One region of the Streptomyces sp. NPDC047042 genome, then DNA from elsewhere that is predicted to be linked to it. Evidence: riboswitches for the same ligand, from Rfam matches in the RefSeq annotation. Region 1 holds a riboswitch; each other region holds the start of a gene.

What was found. Region 1 has a riboswitch for cyclic di-AMP ahead of ABZ855_RS14895 (C40 family peptidase). Riboswitches for the same ligand answer to the same signal wherever they lie in the genome.
Region 2: it holds a riboswitch for cyclic di-AMP, as region 1 does, so the genes downstream of both, ABZ855_RS03075 (transglycosylase SLT domain-containing protein) here and ABZ855_RS14895 (C40 family peptidase) in region 1, are expected to answer to the same signal.
Region 3: it holds a riboswitch for cyclic di-AMP, as region 1 does, so the genes downstream of both, ABZ855_RS21205 (transglycosylase family protein) here and ABZ855_RS14895 (C40 family peptidase) in region 1, are expected to answer to the same signal.
Region 4: it holds a riboswitch for cyclic di-AMP, as region 1 does, so the genes downstream of both, ABZ855_RS22255 (M23 family metallopeptidase) here and ABZ855_RS14895 (C40 family peptidase) in region 1, are expected to answer to the same signal.

What each region holds. Positions count from the first base shown of each region.
Region 1 is NZ_JBEYVP010000011.1:109,727-114,592, forward strand. Features, by position in the region: gene ABZ855_RS14890 (hypothetical protein) at 1-205, shown strand, start outside; cyclic di-AMP (ydaO/yuaA leader) riboswitch at 590-769, shown strand; gene ABZ855_RS14895 (C40 family peptidase) at 773-1,246, shown strand; gene ABZ855_RS14900 (ATP-binding protein) at 1,388-1,849, opposite strand; gene ABZ855_RS14905 (helix-turn-helix transcriptional regulator) at 2,062-2,919, shown strand; gene ABZ855_RS14910 (DUF397 domain-containing protein) at 2,929-3,153, shown strand; gene ABZ855_RS14915 (8-amino-7-oxononanoate synthase) at 3,232-4,359, opposite strand; gene bioB (biotin synthase BioB) at 4,515-4,866, shown strand, end outside.
Region 2 is NZ_JBEYVP010000002.1:262,397-267,262, forward strand. Features, by position in the region: gene fahA (fumarylacetoacetase) at 1-413, opposite strand, end outside; partial or broken gene ABZ855_RS03070 (HAD family hydrolase) at 1,099-1,899, shown strand; gene ABZ855_RS03075 (transglycosylase SLT domain-containing protein) at 2,143-2,634, opposite strand; cyclic di-AMP (ydaO/yuaA leader) riboswitch at 2,638-2,803, opposite strand; gene ABZ855_RS03080 (polyprenyl synthetase family protein) at 3,342-4,352, shown strand; gene ABZ855_RS03085 (DUF2092 domain-containing protein) at 4,699-4,866, shown strand, end outside.
Region 3 is NZ_JBEYVP010000017.1:106,142-111,007, reverse strand. Features, by position in the region: gene ABZ855_RS21215 (cytochrome P450) at 1-1,087, shown strand, start outside; gene ABZ855_RS21210 (transglycosylase family protein) at 1,274-2,377, shown strand; cyclic di-AMP (ydaO/yuaA leader) riboswitch at 2,561-2,732, shown strand; gene ABZ855_RS21205 (transglycosylase family protein) at 2,736-3,473, shown strand; gene eno (phosphopyruvate hydratase) at 3,842-4,866, shown strand, end outside.
Region 4 is NZ_JBEYVP010000018.1:105,679-110,544, reverse strand. Features, by position in the region: gene ABZ855_RS22265 (pitrilysin family protein) at 1-284, shown strand, start outside; gene ABZ855_RS22260 (pitrilysin family protein) at 281-1,669, shown strand; cyclic di-AMP (ydaO/yuaA leader) riboswitch at 1,896-2,064, shown strand; gene ABZ855_RS22255 (M23 family metallopeptidase) at 2,076-2,870, shown strand; gene ABZ855_RS22250 (GntR family transcriptional regulator) at 3,059-3,754, shown strand; gene ABZ855_RS22245 (HPr family phosphocarrier protein) at 3,927-4,208, opposite strand; gene ABZ855_RS22240 (GNAT family N-acetyltransferase) at 4,387-4,866, shown strand, end outside.

The sequences.
Region 1 (4,866 bases):
GGCGTATCACGGGGACACGTACCGCGGACTGCGGGCCGCGCAGGCGCTGGTCGCCAAGGCGGTGGCCCTGCGGGACGCGCTGGAGTTGATGCATCAGCGGGGCGAGGCGGAGGTGCACGCGGATACGCTGGCGCGTGCGCTGCGCGTCCTGGACGGGGAGCGCCGCACGGCGCGTGTCATCGTTCCGCGTGAGCCCGCCAGTTGACGCATCCGGTCTGCCGGCCCGTGCCGGGCGCGCTCAGGCGCCCCGGTGACGCGCTTGTCCAAAACGGGCCGGGACGCGGCCGAATGCCATCCCCCGTTCGGAGTAGACGCGGGTCCTTCGAAAGGACCGGTCGGGTTGCGCGACACGCCCGGTCCACATGCGGAATCGAGACGTTTCAGCCCTGGTCCGAGGGTGCGCGACCCCGTCGAAAGTCGTGCGAGGGTACGGGTGTCCACCCGAACGGGTCAGCGGTGAGTAACGCCACAAAGCCCCGATTCCATTGGGATTTTCCCACTTCCATGAGCCAAGATCCCTTCCTGACGACAAGCCCCCGCCACAAGCGGCGGGGCGATCCGGGCGGACGCCGAGTCCTGCCGCCGCCCGGATGACCGGTCGACAGATGTGCATCGGCAGGAGTGGAGGACCCAAGCACGACGGGTCGCCGGAACGGTCACGCCATGACCGGGCCGAGCAGCCCTTGGGGTGAAGCCGCGTCAGCGGCCGGGCAACTTCGCCAGCCCGAATCCGACAGGTCATCCTTCACAGGCGGCTGACGAAGGGTTGCGCATGTCTGCGCTCAATCGTGTCCCGTCGATGATGACCCGGGCCGGTACGGTCTCGGCTCTCACACTCGCCGCTGTGGGCGGCGGTCTGGTGCTCCCAGGCGTCAACACGGACGCCGCGGCGGTCACACCACAGACGAAGGCACTTCAGATCGCGGCCTCCAAGAAGGGCTCCCCGTACAAGTACGGGGCCGCGGGACCGAAGAAGTTCGACTGCTCCGGTCTCACGCAGTATTCGTTCAAGAAGGCGGGCAAGTCCCTGCCGCGTACGGCGGCCGCCCAGTACAACAAGACCAAGCACATCTCCGCCAAGAGCCGCAAGAGCGGGGACCTGGTCTTCTTCCACTCGGGCAAGAACGTGTACCACGTGGGCATCTACGCCGGGAAGGGAAAGATCTGGCACTCCCCGAAGACCGGGGACGTCGTGAAGCTCCAGAAGATCTGGACGACGAGCGTCTGGTACGGCCGGGTCAGCTGACCTGACCTGACCATCTGCCCTGCCCGGGGCGGGAGCGGCGGCCTGGCCTGGACCCGCCGCTCCCGCCCCGCTGCCGTTTCCCGGCGACAGCGACAGCGACAGCGGCGCGCCGAGAACCCTGCGCGGACAGCCGCCGAACCGTTACGGCTCCTGCTGGCCCGACGCCGTCACCGGGGGCCTGACGGGAGCCGCCCAGGGGAGTTCGATCGACACCGTCTTTCCGCCCTCGCGGGTGGGCCGCACGCGCAGTCTGCCGCCAGCCTCCGCGGTCAGCCAGCGGATGATGACCATTCCGCGGCCGTTGTCCTGCTGAACCGCGGCGGGCAGCCGCTTGGGGAAGCGCGGGTGACTGTCCGTGACGCCGATGCGCAGGTTCTCGTCACGGTCGAGGGCGATGTCCACCGTGAAGGTGGGTGACAACCCGAAGGTGTGCTGTACGGCGTTGGTGGCGAGTTCCGAGACGATCAGACGGATGGTGTCGGCGGCTTCGGTGTCACCCCGCAGGCCCCATTCCGCCAGCACATCGGCCACATACGCGCGGGCGGCGGAGACCGAGGCGGGATCGCTCGGCAGAGTGACGGATGCTTCCAGATGGTCTGCCATGGCGAGGTCGTCCCTTTCCCACGGAACCGGAGCCCGACACGGAGCGGCTGGTTCGAGTACGGTCCCGGACTGGTGCTTCGCGCCAGACTGCCATTCCCGCGCCGGTCACGGGGTGCGATCCACCAAGATATGCATATATCTGTCGCTCGAAGCGGTGAACTCTGCGACCCCAGAGCGTATTTGCGCGGCTCATAAGGAGTAAGGAGTGGCCCATGCAGTACGGTCCCGCGGTGCGCCGCCGAAAGCTGGGTGACGAACTGCGCGCACTGCGCTCCAGGGCCGGCCTCACAAGCGGTGAGGCGGCGCGTCTGGTGGGCTGGCACCAGTCGAAGGTGAGCCGCATCGAGACCGGCGCGAGCGGGGTGAAACCGGCGGACGTACGGTTACTCCTGGACGCGTACCGGGTTCCGGAGGGCGAGTCGCGTGAGCTGATGCTCGTGCTGGCGGGCGGCGAGGACGGCGGCCGGCACCACTGGTGGCATGCCTACCGGGGCGTACTGCCGCCCACCTACCGGGACTTCATCAGCCTGGAGTCGCAGGCCAGCACGATGCGCACGCTGGAGACCTCGGTGGTGCCGGGGCTGCTGCAGACCCCGGAGTACGCGCGCGCGATGACCCGGGCCGCCGTGGACGGCGTGGAGGAGACCCGGCTCGACGCACTGGTCGAGGTGCGGCTGGCCCGGCAGGACGTACTGCGTTCGGATCCGCCGCTGGCGCTGAGCGCGGTCCTCGACGAGGCGGTGCTGCGCCGAGAAGTGGGCGGTCCGGAGGTGATGACACGTCAGCTGGAGCGCCTCATGGAAGCGGCCAGACTGCCCCAAGTGCGGTTGCAGATCCTGCCGTTCACCGCGGGGGCGTACATCGGCATCACCGGCCCTTTCGTTATCTTCTCTTTTCCGAGCACTTCTGACTTGGATGTGGTTGTTCTCGACCAGATGATGAGTAGCCTCTACCTCGAACGGAAAGAAGACCTCCGGGCCTACAGCGAGGCCTTCAACACCCTTCAGATCCACGCCCTTTCGCCCGAGGATTCGTTGGATTTCATCGCCGGTCTGAATCACGGCGGGTAAGGAGGCACCATGTCCGCAATGCCTCGAAACGTACCGTCCGTCGTCGAACAACCCGGTGTCCAATGGCTGCGCAGCAGCTACAGCACCGGCGCGAACAACTGTGTGGAGACGGCCCGTCCGGACACCGGAGTCCGGGCAGGTCGGCTCGCCGTACGCGACTCCAAGAACGTGGCGGGGCCCGTCCTGCTCTTCTCCCCCGAGAGCTGGGAGGGCTTCCTCACCACGCTGAGGTGATCGCCCAAGGACGCACGGCCGCGGTTCGCCGACTCATGGTCGCGTGTCACTGATCAACGACCCTGTGGATCTACGCGTCTACGGTCGGTTCTCGCCGATCACCTGTACCGCCCGTGCGATCTGTTCCTCGGCCAGGTCCGCGCGGGCGGTCAGCCGCAGCCGGGACACCCCGTCGGGCACGGACGGCGGACGGAAGCAGCCCACGCCCACACCGGCGGCCCGGCAGTCGGCCGCCCATCGCACGGCCCCCTCCGGGGAGGGCGCGCGCACGGAGACGACCGCCGCGTCCGGCCGTACCGCCGACAGTCCCTGCGCGGTCAGCCTGGTGTGCAGCTCACGCGCCACCGCACGCGCGCGTGCGGCCCGTTCGGGCTCGCGGCGCAGCAGGGTGAGGGCCGCGAGGGCGGCGCCCGCCGCGGCCGGGGCGAGGCCGGTGTCGAAGATGAACGTACGGGCCGCGTTGACGAGGTGCTCGATCACCCGAGCGGGGCCCAGCACGGCGCCCCCCTGGCTGCCGAGCGACTTGGACAGGGTGACCGTCACGACGACGTCCGGCGCGCCCGCCAGCCCGGCCGCGAACGCCGACCCCTGCCCGCCCTCGCCCAGGACTCCCAGCCCGTGCGCGTCGTCGACCACCATTCCCGCGCCGAACTCCCGGCAGGCGGCGGCGAGTTCGGCCAGCGGTGCCGCGTCCCCGTCGACCGAGAAGACCGTGTCGGACACGGCGACGGCGGGCCCGCTGTGGGTGCCGAGCGCCTTGCGGAAAGCCTCCGGGTCGGCGTGGCCGACGACCTGGGTCGTGCCCCGGGCCAGGCGGCAGCCGTCGATGAGCGAGGCGTGGTTGCCCGCGTCCGAGACGACGAGGGAGCCGTGCGGTGCGAGCGCGGTGACCGCGGCGAGGTTGGCCGCGTATCCGGAGGAGAAGACCAGCGCGGCCTCGAATCCGCAGAAGTCGGCCAGTTCGCGTTCGAGTTCCGCGTGCAGTTCCGTACTGCCGGTGACGAGCCGCGAGCCGGTGGCACCGCCGCCCCAGCGCCGGGCGGCCCGGGCCGCGCCCTCGGTGACCTCGGGGTGCCGGGCCAGGCCCAGGTAGTCGTTGCTGGCGAGGTCGAGGAGCGGCGAGTCGGCGGGGCGCGGACGCAGGGTCCGTACGAGTCCGGCGCGGCGGCGCGCCTCGGCCTGCTCGTCGATCCAGCCGAACGCCATGAGTCCTCCGCGCAGCGACGTGTTTGTAGGCAGTCAACAGACCCTAACCGCACGCTCTGCCACCCATGATGTGGCAATACCCACACGTCGAAGCACCTCTGTTGTACCAATCCCTCCTTTCGCTCGGCCCGTCGGATACGTCAGGATCGGCTCCCATGGACCTGCTGACGACGCTGGTGGACAAGGGGCTGCGGCGCGAGTTGCCGACCCGTGAAGAGGCGCTGGCCGTACTGGCCACCTCCGACGACGATCTCCTGGATGTGGTGGCCGCCGCCGGGAAGGTGCGCCGGCACTGGTTCGGGCGGCGGGTGAAGCTCAACTACCTGGTGAACCTGAAGTCGGGCCTGTGCCCGGAGGACTGCTCCTACTGTTCGCAGCGCCTCGGCTCGACCACGGGCATCCTGAAGTACACCTGGCTCAAGCCCGACGAGGCCTCGAAGGCCGCGGCGGCCGGGCTGGCCGGCGGCGCCAAGCGGGTCTGTCTGGTGGCGTCCGGGCGCGGCCCGA
Region 2 (4,866 bases), on a different contig from region 1:
TCGGCGGCGTCGGGGCGGAAGATCTGGCCGACGTTCCGGGCGTGGTTCTCGGACGCGTAGAAGTCGACGTAGTCCGCGACCTCGAAGGGGAGGTGCAGCGTCACGGAGGACAGGGGGTGCAGGAGCGGGGCGACCGTCTCCTGGTGGGACGGGACGGTGACCCAGGCGGTGAGGGCGCGCCGGATGTCGGACCAGGTCGTGCGGCCCGCGGCGAGAAGCGGATTGAGGGTCGGACGGGCCAGGACGGAGACATAGGGGGAGCCGAGCGCGGCGGCTGCCGCACCGGCGTCCAGGACGTGGTCGCCGAGACGGACGCCGACCCGGCGGTCCGTGGAGCCGGCCGGGGAGAACACGCCGTACGGCAGGTTGTGCGGGCCGAAGAGGTCGCCCTCGGGGACATCGAAGGGGGGCATGGGCACTGCCTCGCTCTCGTGTGTCGTCAGTCGAAGCCTGTTGTCGGGCTCGGCCGTTGTCGTGGCCGTCTGGATGGCTGGTGCGGCGCGGATCCGTCCGCGGTCGCGGGCTGGGGGTCGTCTCGTGTGGTCATGTGGTCGCGCCACAGGTTACGGGTGGGCGGCCCGAGTCGTCGTTCGGCAACGCGTGGTCGCTGTGGGCCCTCACCTACTCCCCGCATCCCTACCGCTCGCGCGGATCCTCCGGGCGGGAGCAGCGGGGGCAGCGGGTGGGGTTCGTCGGTGGTCGGCCGGTGTTGACCGTATGCGAACTCGGCGGTCGTACGCGGGAGTTGTCGGCCGACCAGGTCATAGCCGCGACCGGCCACCGCGTCGACACCGCCGCGATGGATCTCCTCGGGCACGAGCTGCGCACGGAGCCGGCGATGATCCGGGGAACGTCGAGGCTCGGTGCCGGATATGTGTGGCGGTGGGGTACGGGTAGGCGCGGGTGGGGGCTGGGCGCCTCGCTCGATCTTGTGAACCAGGGGTTCACCGCATCGGGTTGTCGTGCTGATCGTGGCCTCCCGGGGCGGTGTCCGCGGCAGGAACTGGCCCTTGTGCCGGGGCTGTTGCCGCCCGGACGGCGAACGTCGTCCGGTTCGGGCGGCGACCGAGGGGTCGAACGATCCGTATTCTCTGGATCATGCCCGCTCCCACCTCATACGCACTTATCGCCACGGATCTTGACGGAACGCTCCTGCGCGCCGACGACACGCTCTCCGACCGGTCACGGACCGCCCTGGCGCGCGCCACGGCCGCCGGCGCCCGTCATCTGGTCGTGACGGGTCGCCCGGCGCCGAGAGTCCGGCCGTTGCTCGACGACCTCGGTGCCGGGGGGCTCGCGGTGTGCGGGCAGGGAGCGCAGTTGTACGACGCCGGCGCGGACCGCCTGCTGTGGTCGGTGACCCTGGACCGGGAGCTGGCGGAGACCGCGCTCGGCAAGATCGAGGCCGAGGTCGGGCAGTTGTACGCCGCCGTCGATCAGGACGGGGTCGACGGGCTCACGCTGATCGAACCCGGGTACCTGATGCCGCACCCGACGCTGCCCGCCGTACAGGTGCCGCGCCGGGACGATCTGTGGGCCGCGCCCATCAGCAAGGTGCTGCTTCGCCATCCGTCGCTGTCCGACGACGAGTTGGCGTCGGCGGCGCGTGGAGCGGTCGGTTCGCTCGCGACCGTCACCATGTCGGGGCCCGGCACCGTCGAACTGCAGCCATGCGGCATCACCAAGGCGACGGGGCTCGCGTTGGCCGCCGAGTATCTAGGGCTGTCCTCGTCCGCCACCATCGCCTTCGGCGACATGCCCAATGACATCCCGATGTTCGACTGGGCGGCCCACGGTGTCGCCATGGCCAACGCCCATCCCGAGCTCAAGGCGGTGGCGGACGAGGTCACCCTCTCGAACGAGGACGACGGGATCGCGGTGGTGCTGGAGCGGTTGTTCGGGCGGGGGAAGGGCTGGGAGGGCTGGGAGGACTGGGCGGACCGGGAAGTGCCGGTACCAGGGTCGGCACCGGCACCGGCACGGGCACGGGCCGTGGCACCGTCATCGGCCTCGGTACCTGCCTCGGCTGCGACACGGGTCGGTCGGCAGTAGGGCCGGGTAGGCGGAAATGAGCCCGGGTGGGGCGGGCGTCGTGGGTCCGGCCCAGAGGACGCCCGCCCCACCCGGGCAGGGACGGTCGGCCTAGTAGGCCCCGTACACGTTGTCTATCGATCCGTATCGCGCGGCCGCGTAGTTGCAGGCGGCGGTGATGTTGGCGATCGGGTCGTAGGGGTCGAACGAGGTTCCGGCGACGTGGTACGCGGCGAAGGTCGGGTCGATGACCTGGAGGAGGCCCTTGGAGGGGGTGCCGGCTGCCGCGTTCGAGTCCCAGTTGTTGATGGCGTAGGGGTTGCCCGACGACTCGCGCATGATGTTGCGGTAGATGCCGTCGTACGTCCCGGGGATTCCCTTCTGCGCCATGATGTCGAGCGATTCGCGGATCCAGCCGTCCAGGTTGTTCGCGTAGTACGTCGTCGTCGACGACGCGGCCGACGGGGCGGCGGAGGCCGTCGTCGCGGTCAGGAAGGGGATGGCCAGGGCTGCGGCAGCCGTCGCGGTGATGGCGAGTGTGCGCGTGAGTGCGAGCGGGCGGCGAAGGGTTCGCGCGCGGTTGTGCTGACCTCGTGCGGGCATGGTGAGTCCTCTCCGGCGCCTACGAGGTGAGCTGTCGGGTTCGGGCGGGAGATGCCCGGCCGGGCGCGCTGCGGCGCGCGGCTTCACCCCTAGCCGCTCCGGCGTCGATGTCCGGACCGGCGGCTTACCTGGGTCCCCCGCTCCTGCCTGCGTGAGTCACATGTGGGTGGGTGGTGGTCTGCTCTACGGGCGGCGGCAGGATTCGGCGATCCGCCCGGTGTGGCGCGAAACGTATGCGAGAGCACACGTGTGGAACAAGGGGCGGAAATGCAGGACTTGCCCATATCGTGCACACATTGGGAATAAAACGGGCAAATGGTAAAGGATGGGTGGAGGGGTAACTTGCCTTTGTGAACGGGGAGTTTGCGGGGAGGAGGGGGTGTGGGTTGATTGACGGCGTGACTCGAATCACGAGGTGGGGGGTAGGGGTGGTCTCGATGGGGCGAGTGGTGAATTTGGGGTGTTTCGAGGTTTTTGGGACATGTGTCGGTCACCGGAAAGGGCCGGAGATGGGCGCGGTGTGCTTATAAATGTCCATGCTTTGGACTGATCAAAAACATTCCGGTCGTGATCCGATACCGCCCGGCCTGGACGGGCGGGCGCTCGCGGTGATCGAAACATGACCGGATACGCTGACTCGAGTGAGGGCAGCGACCTATCGACACACCGTGTGACCGCCAGTAGACACAGCAGACAGGAGATCCCTCGTGACCGTCGTCGGGCCGTTCGGGCTGAGCGTGCGGGACCAGGCTCTCGAAGCCGATGTCCAGGCCGGATTGGCGGCTGTCGAGGAAGGTTTGCTCGAAGCCACCAAGAGCGAGGTCCCCTTCATCACGGAGGCCGCGCAGCATCTCGTACGGGCGGGCGGTAAGCGTTTCAGGCCACTGCTCGTGATGCTCGCGGCGCAGTTCGGGGACCGGCACGCGCCGGGGATCGTGCCGTCCGCGGTGGTGGTGGAGCTGACCCACCTCGCGACGCTGTATCACGACGACGTCATGGACGAGGCCGAGGTACGACGCGGGGTGCCCAGCGCCAACACGCGCTGGGGGAACTCCGTCGCGGTCCTCACCGGGGACTTCCTGTTTGCGCGCGCCTCGCACATCCTCGCCGACCTCGGGCCCGAGGCGGTCCGGGTGCAGGCCGAGGCGTTCGAGCGGCTGGTGACCGGGCAGATCCTGGAGACCGCGGGACCGTCGGACGGGCGGGACCCCGTCGAGCACTATCTGGACGTGCTCGGCGGCAAGACCGGATCGCTGGTGGCGGTGGCCTGCCGGTTCGGGGCGATGATGTCCGGTGCCGACGACAGCGTCGTGGATGTGCTCACCCAGTACGGGGAGCGGCTCGGGGTCGCCTTCCAGCTCGCGGACGACGTGCTGGACATCGCGTCCGACTCCCACGAGTCGGGGAAGACGCCGGGTACGGATCTGCGCGAGGGCATTCCCACGATGCCCGTGCTGCGGTTGCGTGAGCGGGTGGCTCGACTGGGGCTGGCCGAGGACATCGCGCTGTGCGAGCTGCTCGACTCCGACCTGAGTGACGACGCCCGGCACGCGGAGGCGCTGGCCCGGCTGCGGGTGCATCCGGCGCTGGAGCAGGCTCGGCGGGACACGGTGCGGTATGCGGAGGATGCGCGGGCGGCGTTGGCGCCGTTGGTGGAGTGCGATGCGAAGGCCGCGCTGCTGGAGATGTGCGACGCGGTGGTGCATCGGGCGGGGTGAGGTTCGCCCCCGCCGCCCTTACCCGTCCCATCCCTTCCTGGGGGCTGCCGCCCCCAGACCCCCGCTACGGCCCTGGACGGGCCTTGTCCTCAAACGCCGGACGGGCTGACCATGCTGGCCGGCGCTGTATGAGCAGAGCATGTGCCCCTAAGGGTCGGGGGATGCGAGGCGCCTCCATGTCATCCCGTGGCAGTACGTGGAGTTGAGCCCAAGGTCTGACGATTCCCCACCTTCGATTTGGTGAGATGGAAACCACCACTCCTCACCGGTTCGGGTGAGAATGGCGGCTCAGGGTGGACAGAGTGTGGGACGGACAGCCGCCGCCGACGACGGAGGTAAGGCACACATGGCACCGTACGAAGAGGCCAAGTCCGGGGACCGGATCGAGGCCGGGATCGAGGCCGAGGACGTGCCGTCCCGGCGCCGTAAGGCCGCGCGTTATGCCGCCCCGGCCGTGGTGATCGGTCTGACGGTCGCGACGATCGGGCTGGTACCGGCGTTCGCCGGCTCCGGT
Region 3 (4,866 bases), on a different contig from region 1:
CCCCGCCCATCACGACGAACCCGCGCACGCCAAGGGCAAGACCGGTATCCCCGGCGAGCGCAAGGCCGAGTTGATGACGCATCTGCTCAACATCGATCCGCCGGACCACACCAGGTTGCGCAGACTCGTCGCCAAGGCGTTCACCCCGCGCCGGGTCGCCGAGTTCGCGCCCCGCCTCCAGGAACTCACCGACGATCTCATCGACCGGTTCGCTGCACGCGGCTCCGCCGACCTCATCCACGAGTTCGCGTTCCCGCTGCCCATCTACGCGATCTGCGACCTGCTGGGCGTACCCCGCGAGGACCAGGACGACTTCCGGGACTGGGCCGGGATGATGATCCGGCACGGGGGAGGGCCCCGGGGCGGGGTCGCCCGGTCGGTCAAGAAGATGCGGGGCTATCTCGCCGAGCTGATCCACCGCAAGCGCGAGGCGCTGTCCGACGTGCCCGAACCCGGCGAGGACCTCGTCTCCGGGCTCATCCGGGCCTCGGACCAGGGTGAGCACCTCAGCGAGAACGAGGTCGCCGCGATGGCGTTCATCATTCTGTTCGCCGGTTTTGAGACCACCGTGAACTTGATCGGCAACGGGGTCCACACCCTCCTCGCCCACCCCGAGCAGCGCGCCCGTCTCCAGGCCGCCCTCGCCGTCGAGGACTCCTCCCTCCTCGAAACCGGCATCGAGGAACTCCTGCGCTACGACGGCCCCGTCGAGCTGGCCACCTGGCGCTTCGCCACCCGGCCGCTCAGCATCGGCGGGCAGGACATCGCGACCGGCGATCCCGTCCTCGTCGTACTCGCCGCCGCGAACCGGGACCCGGCGCGGTTCGCCGACCCCGACACCCTTGACCTCGGCCGCCGGGACAACCAGCACCTCGGGTACGGGCACGGAATCCACTACTGCCTCGGCGCACCGCTCGCCCGGCTGGAGGGGCGCAGCGCCCTCGCCACCCTCCTCACCCGCCTCCCCGACCTGCAACTCGCCGTGGATCCGGCCGAGTTGAGATGGCGGGGCGGGCTCATCATGCGTGGACTGCGCACCCTGCCCGTCGAGTTCACGCCGACGACCGAATCGGGCGGGATTTCGTAGGCGGCGCGGTAGTCGGCGCGGTAGCAGGTCACGGCAAGGTGACGCCCCGTCAACAATGTGATCTTCACGTGATCTGCGCGGCATGAACTTGTGACAACTGATCGTCTGCCGATACGTTCGAGCACTAGTGCGACGCCCCCGCAGTATTCGTCGCGCTGTCCCCACTGTCTCGCGAAAGGCCACCGCATGCTCTCCGGGAACGGTCGTCACCGTCGCCCCCGTCAGGCCCCGGCTCTGCTGGTCGCGGCCGGCGTGACCGGCTCCGCCATGGCCCTTCCGCTGCTCGCCGCGAGCGGCGCCAGCGCGGCCAGCGGTGCCACCTGGGACAGGGTCGCGGAATGCGAGAGCGGCGGCTCCTGGAGTGACAACCCCGGCAACGGGTTCTACGGCGGGCTCCAGTTGACCCAGACGGACTGGGAGAAGTACGGCGGCCTCGCCTTCGCCCCGAGCGCCGACCAGGCCAGCCGTTCGCAGCAGATCTCCGTCGGCGAGAAGATACTCGCCGACCAGGGGGCCGGGGCCTGGGAGGCCTGTGCGGTGCTGTCCGGACTCGGCAAGGACACCAGCCCGGCCGACGTCGACACCGGGGTGGCCGGGAGTGGGACCGAGGACGACACCTCGGGGCCGGGTACGGCGACCGAGTCGGGGCTGGGGCTGGGGCTGGGTACTTCTTCCAGTTCCTCCTCGTCTTCGTCCGCAGGCTCTTCCGCAGACTCTTCGTCCGCCGGCTCTTCGTCCGCAGACTCCTCTGCCTCGTCCTCCTCCTCGTCGGGGGCGCCCACGCCCTCCGGGTCCCCTGGCGACGACTCCGCGGCCTCCGGCGACTCCTCGGGCTCCGCAAAGCCCTCCGGGTCCTCCCAGTCCCCCTCGCCGTCCGCGGCTGCGGCCGACGCCGCCGACGGGGCCGACTCGGGTGACTCGGTCGCCCCGGCCGCCTCGCCGGTCCCTTCCTCGCCGTCGGCCGGTACGGGCGAGGGGCAGGAAGGTGAGAGTTCATCCACAGATGCGACAAATGGGAAAGAGTCGGACAACTCCCAGCAGTTCGTGGGAATCGGGATCGACGGCAGCGGCAGCCTGACCACTCCCGGCACCGGGCGTCACCGTGGTGACGCCGAGGGGTCGTACACCGTGCGTACCGGAGACACCCTCTGGAGCATCGCCGAATCCCTTGACCTCGCCGACGGATGGTCCGGGCTCTTCGCCGAGAACGAGAACACCGTCGGCACTGATCCCAATCACATCCTCCCCGGTCAGACCCTCGCTGTCGGTGTCGAACCGGTGCAAAAGTAGGCGGAGTTCGCGTCACGATTCGAGCTGAATGTCCGTTATGGATGCGGTGAGAGATAGATCTCAGAAGCCCTGATCGTCTTTGTATTTCAGAGGATCAGCTGTTTACGGTCGTCATCGCCCGCCACAGTGGGCCCCGTCGGTCGCAACGCCGAATCCTGCCACCGGCCGCACGGGAACAGTCGTCGCTGTCAAGCGCCGTAGGCAGGAGCGGGGGACCCAAGGTAGGCGCCGCACCGGGCAGTTGTCCGGAGCGGCTCGGGGTGAAGCCGTACGCCGCCCGACAGGGGCGTACGGCCGGGCAACTCAACCGGCCCGAACCCGACAGCTCACCTCGCAGGCGTCGGTGAGGGGATCTTTCATGCTGTTTTCCGGCAAGGGCAAGCACCGTCGTCCGTCCAAGGCCAGCCGCGCCGTCGCCATCGCCGGCGTGACCGGTGCCGCCGTCGCCGCTCCGCTGCTCGCGGCCGGCTCCGCCTCCGCCGCCACCTCCGCCGAGTGGGACGCCGTCGCCCAGTGCGAGTCCGGCGGCAACTGGTCCATCAACACCGGCAACGGCTACTACGGCGGTCTGCAGTTCTCCGCCTCGACCTGGGCCGCGTACGGCGGCACGGCGTACGCGTCCACCGCCAACCAGGCCTCCAAGGCCCAGCAGATCGAGATCGCCGAGAAGGTCCTCGCGGGCCAGGGCAAGGGCGCCTGGCCGGTCTGCGGCGTGGGCCTGTCCAGCGCCGCGTACGACGGCGGTGCGAGCGGCAACACGGGCGCCGGTACGGGCGACAACTCGTCCAGCAGCAACAGCAACAGCAGCAACAGCGGCTCCAGCAACTCCGGTGAGACCGCCACCCGCTCCACCGACAACCAGCAGGCCTCCCGTTCGCAGGATCGGCCCGCCGCGAAGAAGACCGTCACCACCCCGACCGGCAAGAAGGTCAAGAAGGGCGACGGCGAGTACAAGGTCGTCAAGGGCGACACCCTCAGCGCGATCGCCGAGGCGCACGACGTCAAGGGCGGCTGGCAGAAGCTGTTCCAGCTGAACAAGGACATCATCGACGACGCCGACTTCATCTACCCGGGCCAGCAGCTGCACCTCGGCTGATCCCGGTCACCCGCACCGGCTCCGACACCTCCCCCAAGCGGTTCGGAAAGCGGCCGGTGAGAAGGTGAACCGCAGGGCTCTCACGCCCGTGCCCTTCATTGTGAGGGCCTCGTGAGGGCCACCCCCGTCCCCCACGGGCTCCCCGCCCCGGTGCGTTCTCCCCCGTACGCACCGGGGCGGGGCTTTTTGTTCCCAGGGGGAACAATGTTTACCCTCGGTTCCGTCCATGTTCCGTCCAGGGGGTGGTCGGACGGCTGGCCGATCGCCCGGAGCCGGTTAGGCTCATCATCGCGGAGCCGCCGCGGCCCCGTACTCGCGAGGCCCAGCAGCCCCGCGTACCCCGCGTCACATTCCATAAGGAGATGCTCGTGCCGTCCATCGACGTCGTCGTAGCCCGGGAAATCCTCGACTCGCGAGGCAACCCCACCGTCGAGGTCGAGGTCGGCCTCGATGACGGCAGCACCGGTCGTGCCGCCGTCCCGTCCGGCGCCTCCACCGGTGCCTTCGAGGCCATCGAGCTGCGCGACGGTGACCCCAACCGCTACCTCGGCAAGGGTGTCGAGAAGGCCGTCCTCGCCGTCATCGAGCAGATCGGCCCGGAGCTCGTCGGCTACGACGCCACCGAGCAGCGCCTGATCGACCAGGCCATGTTCGACCTGGACGCCACCGACAACAAGGGCTCCCTCGGCGCCAACGCCATCCTCGGCGTCTCCCTCGCCGTCGCCCACGCCGCGTCCGAGGCCAGCGATCTGCCCCTGTTCCGCTACCTCGGCGGCCCGAACGCGCACCTGCTGCCCGTTCCGATGATGAACATCCTCAACGGCGGCTCCCACGCGGACTCCAACGTCGACATCCAGGAGTTCATGATCGCCCCGATCGGCGCGGAGTCCTTCTCCGAGGCGCTGCGCTGGGGTGCGGAGATCTACCACACCCTCAAGAAGGTGCTGAAGACCAAGGGCCTGTCCACCGGTCTCGGCGACGAGGGCGGCTTCGCCCCGAACCTCGAGTCCAACCGCGCCGCGCTCGACCTCATCATCGAGGCCATCAAGCAGGCCGGTTACGTGCCCGGCGAGCAGATCGGCCTGGCGCTCGACGTCGCCGCGTCCGAGTTCTACAAGGACGGCAAGTACGAGTTCGAGGGCAAGTCCCGCACGGCCGCCGAGATGACCGAGTACTACGAGGAGCTCGTCTCCGCGTACCCGCTCATCTCCATCGAGGACCCGCTGTACGAGGACGACTGGGACGGCTGGAAGACCATCACCGGCAAGCTGGGCGACAAGGTCCAGATCGTCGGCGACGACCTCTTCGTCACCAACCCGGAGCGCCTCGCCCGTGGCATCGAGGAGGGCTCCGCGAACGCCCTGCTCGTCAAGGTCAACCAGATCGGCTCGCT
Region 4 (4,866 bases), on a different contig from region 1:
CCACGGCCGAGGAAATGGAGCGCGCCCAGGCCCAGTTGGAGCGTGAGTGGCTCGACCGGCTCGGTACGGTCGCCGGCCGCGCCGACGAACTGTGCCGCTTCGCGGTGCTGTTCGGCGACCCGCAGCTCGCGCTGACCGCCGTGCAGCGCGTACTCGAGGTGACCGCCGAAGAGGTCCAGCAGGCCGCCAAGGAGCGACTGCGCCCCGACAACCGCGCGGTGCTCGTCTACGAGCCTCTGACCGCCGACAGCGACACCGACACCGACGAGGAGGCGGCCAAGTGACCGAGCTCGCCACGATGGAGTTCCACCCCCAGCCCCAGGCGGGCGAGGCCAAGCCCTGGGCCTTCCCGGCCCCCGGGCGGGACACGCTCGGCAATGGTCTGACGGTCCTGCGGTGCCACCGCCCCGGCCAGCAGGTCGTCGCCGTCGAGGTGCTCGTCGACGCCCCCCTGGAGGCCGAGCCCGCCGGTCTCGACGGAGTGGCCACGATCATGGCCCGGGCCTTCTCCGAAGGCACCGACAAGCACTCCGCCGAGGACTTCGCCGCCGAGCTGGAGCGCTGCGGCGCCACCCTCGACGCGCACGCCGACCACCCCGGCGTCCGCCTCAGCCTCGAAGTCCCCGTGTCGCGACTGCCCAAGGCGCTCGGTCTGCTGGCCGACGCCCTCAGGGCGCCCGCCTTCACGGACAGCGAGATCGAGCGGCTGGTGCGCAACCGGCTCGACGAGATCCCGCACGAGACGGCCAACCCGGCCCGCCGCTCCGCCAAGCAGCTCTACAAGGAGCTGTTCCCGGCGACCTCGCGCATGTCACGTCCGCGCCAGGGCACCGAGGACACGGTCGCCAAGATCGACTCGGCCGCCGTACGCGCCTTCTACGACAGGCACGTCCGGCCCGCCACGGCCACCGCGGTGGTCGTCGGCGACCTCACCGGCATCGACCTGGACGCGCTCCTCGGTGACACCCTGGGCGCCTGGACGGGCACTTCGGCCGAGCCGCGGCCGGTGCCGCCGGTGACCGCCGACGACACCGGCCGGGTCGTCATCGTGGACCGCCCGGGCGCCGTGCAGACCCAGCTGCTCATCGGCCGCATCGGCGCCGACCGGCACGACCGGGTCTGGGCCGCCCAGGTCCTCGGCACGTACTGCCTCGGTGGCACCCTCACCTCCCGTCTGGACCGTGTCCTGCGCGAGGAGAAGGGTTACACCTACGGCGTGCGGGCGTTCGGGCAGGTCCTGCGCTCCGCTCCGGAGGGTACGGGTGCCGCGCTGCTGGCCATCAGCGGCTCCTTCGACACCCCGAACACCGGTCCCGCCCTCGAGGACCTCTGGAAGGTGCTGCGCACGCTCGCGGCCGAGGGGCTCACCGACGCCGAGCGCGATGTCGCGGTGCAGAACCTGGTCGGCGTCGCCCCGCTCAAGTACGAGACCGCGGCGGCCGTGGCGAGCACGCTGGCCGACCAGGTCGAGCAGCACCTGCCCGACGACTACCAGGCGACGCTGTACCGCCGGCTCGCGGCGACCGGCACCGTGGAAGCCACCGCGGCGGCCGTCAACGCCTTCCCGGTCGACCGGCTGGTGACGGTCCTCGTGGGCGACGCGGCGGAGATCGAGGCGCCCGTCAGGGCTCTCGGCATCGGCGAAGTGAGCGTCGTACCCGCCGAGTAGGGACACCGTCCACAGAGACGTCGTAGCGGCAGGGGCCCGGTGACGGAAGCGTCACCGGGCCCCTGTTTGTCCATGTTGATGTGCAAGTTGCCCGTATTGATGGAGAGGTTGACAGTCTGCACTGTGGCATGCGCGACAAAACCCGTGATCGGTTTGTTATTTGAAAGTAGTCACGCTTAGCGTCTGTCCGGCTGTCCGTCACGCAGTGCGCCGCAGTCGCGGCACCGGACAGTCATCGCCGAGTCCCCGTACGGCGCGAGCCAGGGGAGCCGGGGACCCACATCGTGCAGTCCCTGGGGTGAATCGGACGCCCGCGCGTGCCGCGAGGGGGCCCGTAGGAGACCTTCCTGCTCCGAACCCGTCAGCTAACCCGGTAGGCGAGAAGGAGGAAAGGAACAACCACTACATGGCGTTCACCCGCGCCACCGGGAAGCACCGTCGTCCCAGCCGCCCCAGCCTTGTCAACCGTACGACCGCTCGCGCGGCCGGCGTCGCGGCCCTCGCGACCAGCGGCGTCGTAGGCGCCCTCGCCGCCCCGGCGCTCGCCACGGAGTCCGCCGTCGAGCAGACCGGCCTCACCCCGGTGATCTCCATAGGGGAGTCGCTCGCCGAGCAGATAGACGCTCAGGCCGCCGCCCAGGAGCAGGCGGCCGAGCAGGCCGCCGCCGAGAAGCGGATCGAGGCCGCGGAGAAGCGGGCCGCGGCCGCCGCCAAGAAGCTGGCCGAGGAACGCGTCAAGCAGGAGCGCGAGGTGAAGGCCCGCGCCGCCCGTGAGGCCGAGCGTAAGCGCCTCAACGCCTACGTGGCCCCGATCTCCGGTTCGTACATCTCCACCGGCTACCAGGCGGGCGGCGGTATCTGGTCCTCCGGCAGCCACACCGGCGTCGACTTCCACGCCGCGTCCGGCACCACCGTCCACGCTGTGGGCTCCGGCACCGTCGTCGAGGCCGGCTGGGGCGGGTCCTACGGCAACAACATCGTGATCAAGATGATTGATGGTACGTACACTCAGTACGGTCATCTGTCGTCGATCAACGTCTCCGTGGGCCAGACGGTCACCCCGGGCCAGCAGATCGGCCTCTCCGGGGCCACCGGCAACGTCACCGGTCCCCACCTTCACTTCGAGGCCCGCACGACCCCGGATTACGGCTCGGACATCAACCCGGTCGCCTACCTCCGCTCGCACGGCGTGAACGTCTGACACCTCTTCGTACCACTCGTCGCGGCCCCGGCTCCTCCAGCCGGGGCTTTCGGCGTTTCCGGGTGCCCTGTGTCCAAAAAATATCCACGGATTCCGGCCTGCCGTCGGAAATTCCGGTTCTCTGCAATAGAGTCACTGAACACACGTCAATCGTCGACGTTTCACGGGGATTAAAGCGGAGGTCGGACATGCGTATTCCGGCGCACTCGGTATGCACGGCGATCCGGGACGACATCGTCGCCGGTGTCTACGAGCGCGGCAGCCGGCTCACCGAGGAACTGCTCGCCCGCCGGTACGGCGTCTCGCGCGTCCCCGTCCGCGAGGCCCTGCGCACCCTGGAGGCCGAGGGCTTCGTGGTCACCCGGCGGCACGCGGGCGCGTGCGTCGCGGAACCCACCGAGCAGGAGGCCTCCGACCTGCTGGAGATGCGCATGCTCCTGGAACCGCTGGGCGCCTCCCGGGCCGCCCAGCGGCGCACCGAGGCCCATCTCAAGGTGCTGCGCGGCCTGGTCAGACTCGGCCAGGAGCGGGCCAGAAGGGGCAACAGCGAGGATCTGCGCTCCTTGGGAGGCTGGTTCCACGAGACGCTCACCCAGTCCTCCGGCAGCCACGCCCTGGCCTCGACGCTCACCCAGCTGCGGCACAAGATCGCCTGGATGTACGCGGTGGAGGCACCGCCCAACCCCGTCGAGTCCTGGGCGGAGCACGGGGCGATCGTGGACGCGGTGGCGCGCGGGGACAGCGAGCGCGCGCGGGCGGTCACGGCACTGCACACCGAGCGGGCGACCCTCGCGCACCGGCTGCGCTTTCCGGGCGACGGAGACCGTCCGGATCGTGTGAGGACTTCGCAACCTCCCGTAAACATGATGGGCCTGCGTCATTAACACGGGCGCCGTATACAAAGAGGGTTGAATTCGCGGGGGACTATTTCTGCTGCCCGTGACCGGGAATTACGAAGGGCCCGCCCGATATTCGGGCGGGCCCTTCGCCATGTGCGGGTGGTGCATTTCGGGTGACGTTCGCCGTCACCGTCGACCGAGGACCCCGCAGGGTGCCTCAGACCGTTTCGGGAAGTTCCTCGAGTCCCTCGGCCACCAGCTTCGCCAGACGGTCGAGCGCCGCGTCGGCGCCCTCCGCCTCGGAGGCGAGGACGATCTCCTCGCCCCCCTGGGCACCCAGACCGAGGACCGCCAGCATGGAGGCCGCGTTGACGGGGTTGCCGTCGGCCTTGGCGATCGTCATGGGGACGCCGGCGGCCGTGGCCGCACGGACGAAGATGGAGGCGGGGCGGGCGTGGAGGCCCTCCGCCCAGCCGACGTTGACGCGGCGCTCAGCCATGTGATGCTGCCCTTCACTGTCTCAGGGTTGTCTAGACCATTGTTCCACAGCATGAAGCGTGCCGGGAAGCGGGCTTCGACCCGTCCCGGAACCGCGTTCGAACCCCGGCCTGGGCCCGACTTCGGTCCCCACAGACTGCCCTGCGACGTTGTCGGACGCGAGCCGTACTCTGGGGCGCATGCAGAACTCGTCGGACCGGCACGAGTACCCCGCCCACTGGGAGGCGGACGTCGTCCTGCGCGACGGCGGCACCGCCCGCATCCGCCCCATCACCGTGGACGACGCCGACCGGCTGGTCAGCTTCTACGAACAGGTTTCGGACGAGTCGAAGTACTACCGCTTCTTCGCGCCGTATCCGCGTCTGTCCGCCAAGGACGTCCACCGCTTCACCCACCACGACTTCGTGGACCGGGTGGGGCTCGCGGCCACGGTCGGCGGCGAGTTCATCGCCACCGTACGCTATGACCGGATTGATGCCGACGGACTGCCCGCCTCCGGTCCCGCCGGCGAGGCCGAGGTCGCTTTCCTGGTGCAGGACGCGCACCAGGGCCGGGGCGTCGCCTCCGCCCTCCTCGAACACATCGGTGCTGTCGCCCGGGAGCGCGGGATCCGCCGCTTCGCCGCCGAGGTGCTGCCGGCCAACACCAAGATGATCAAG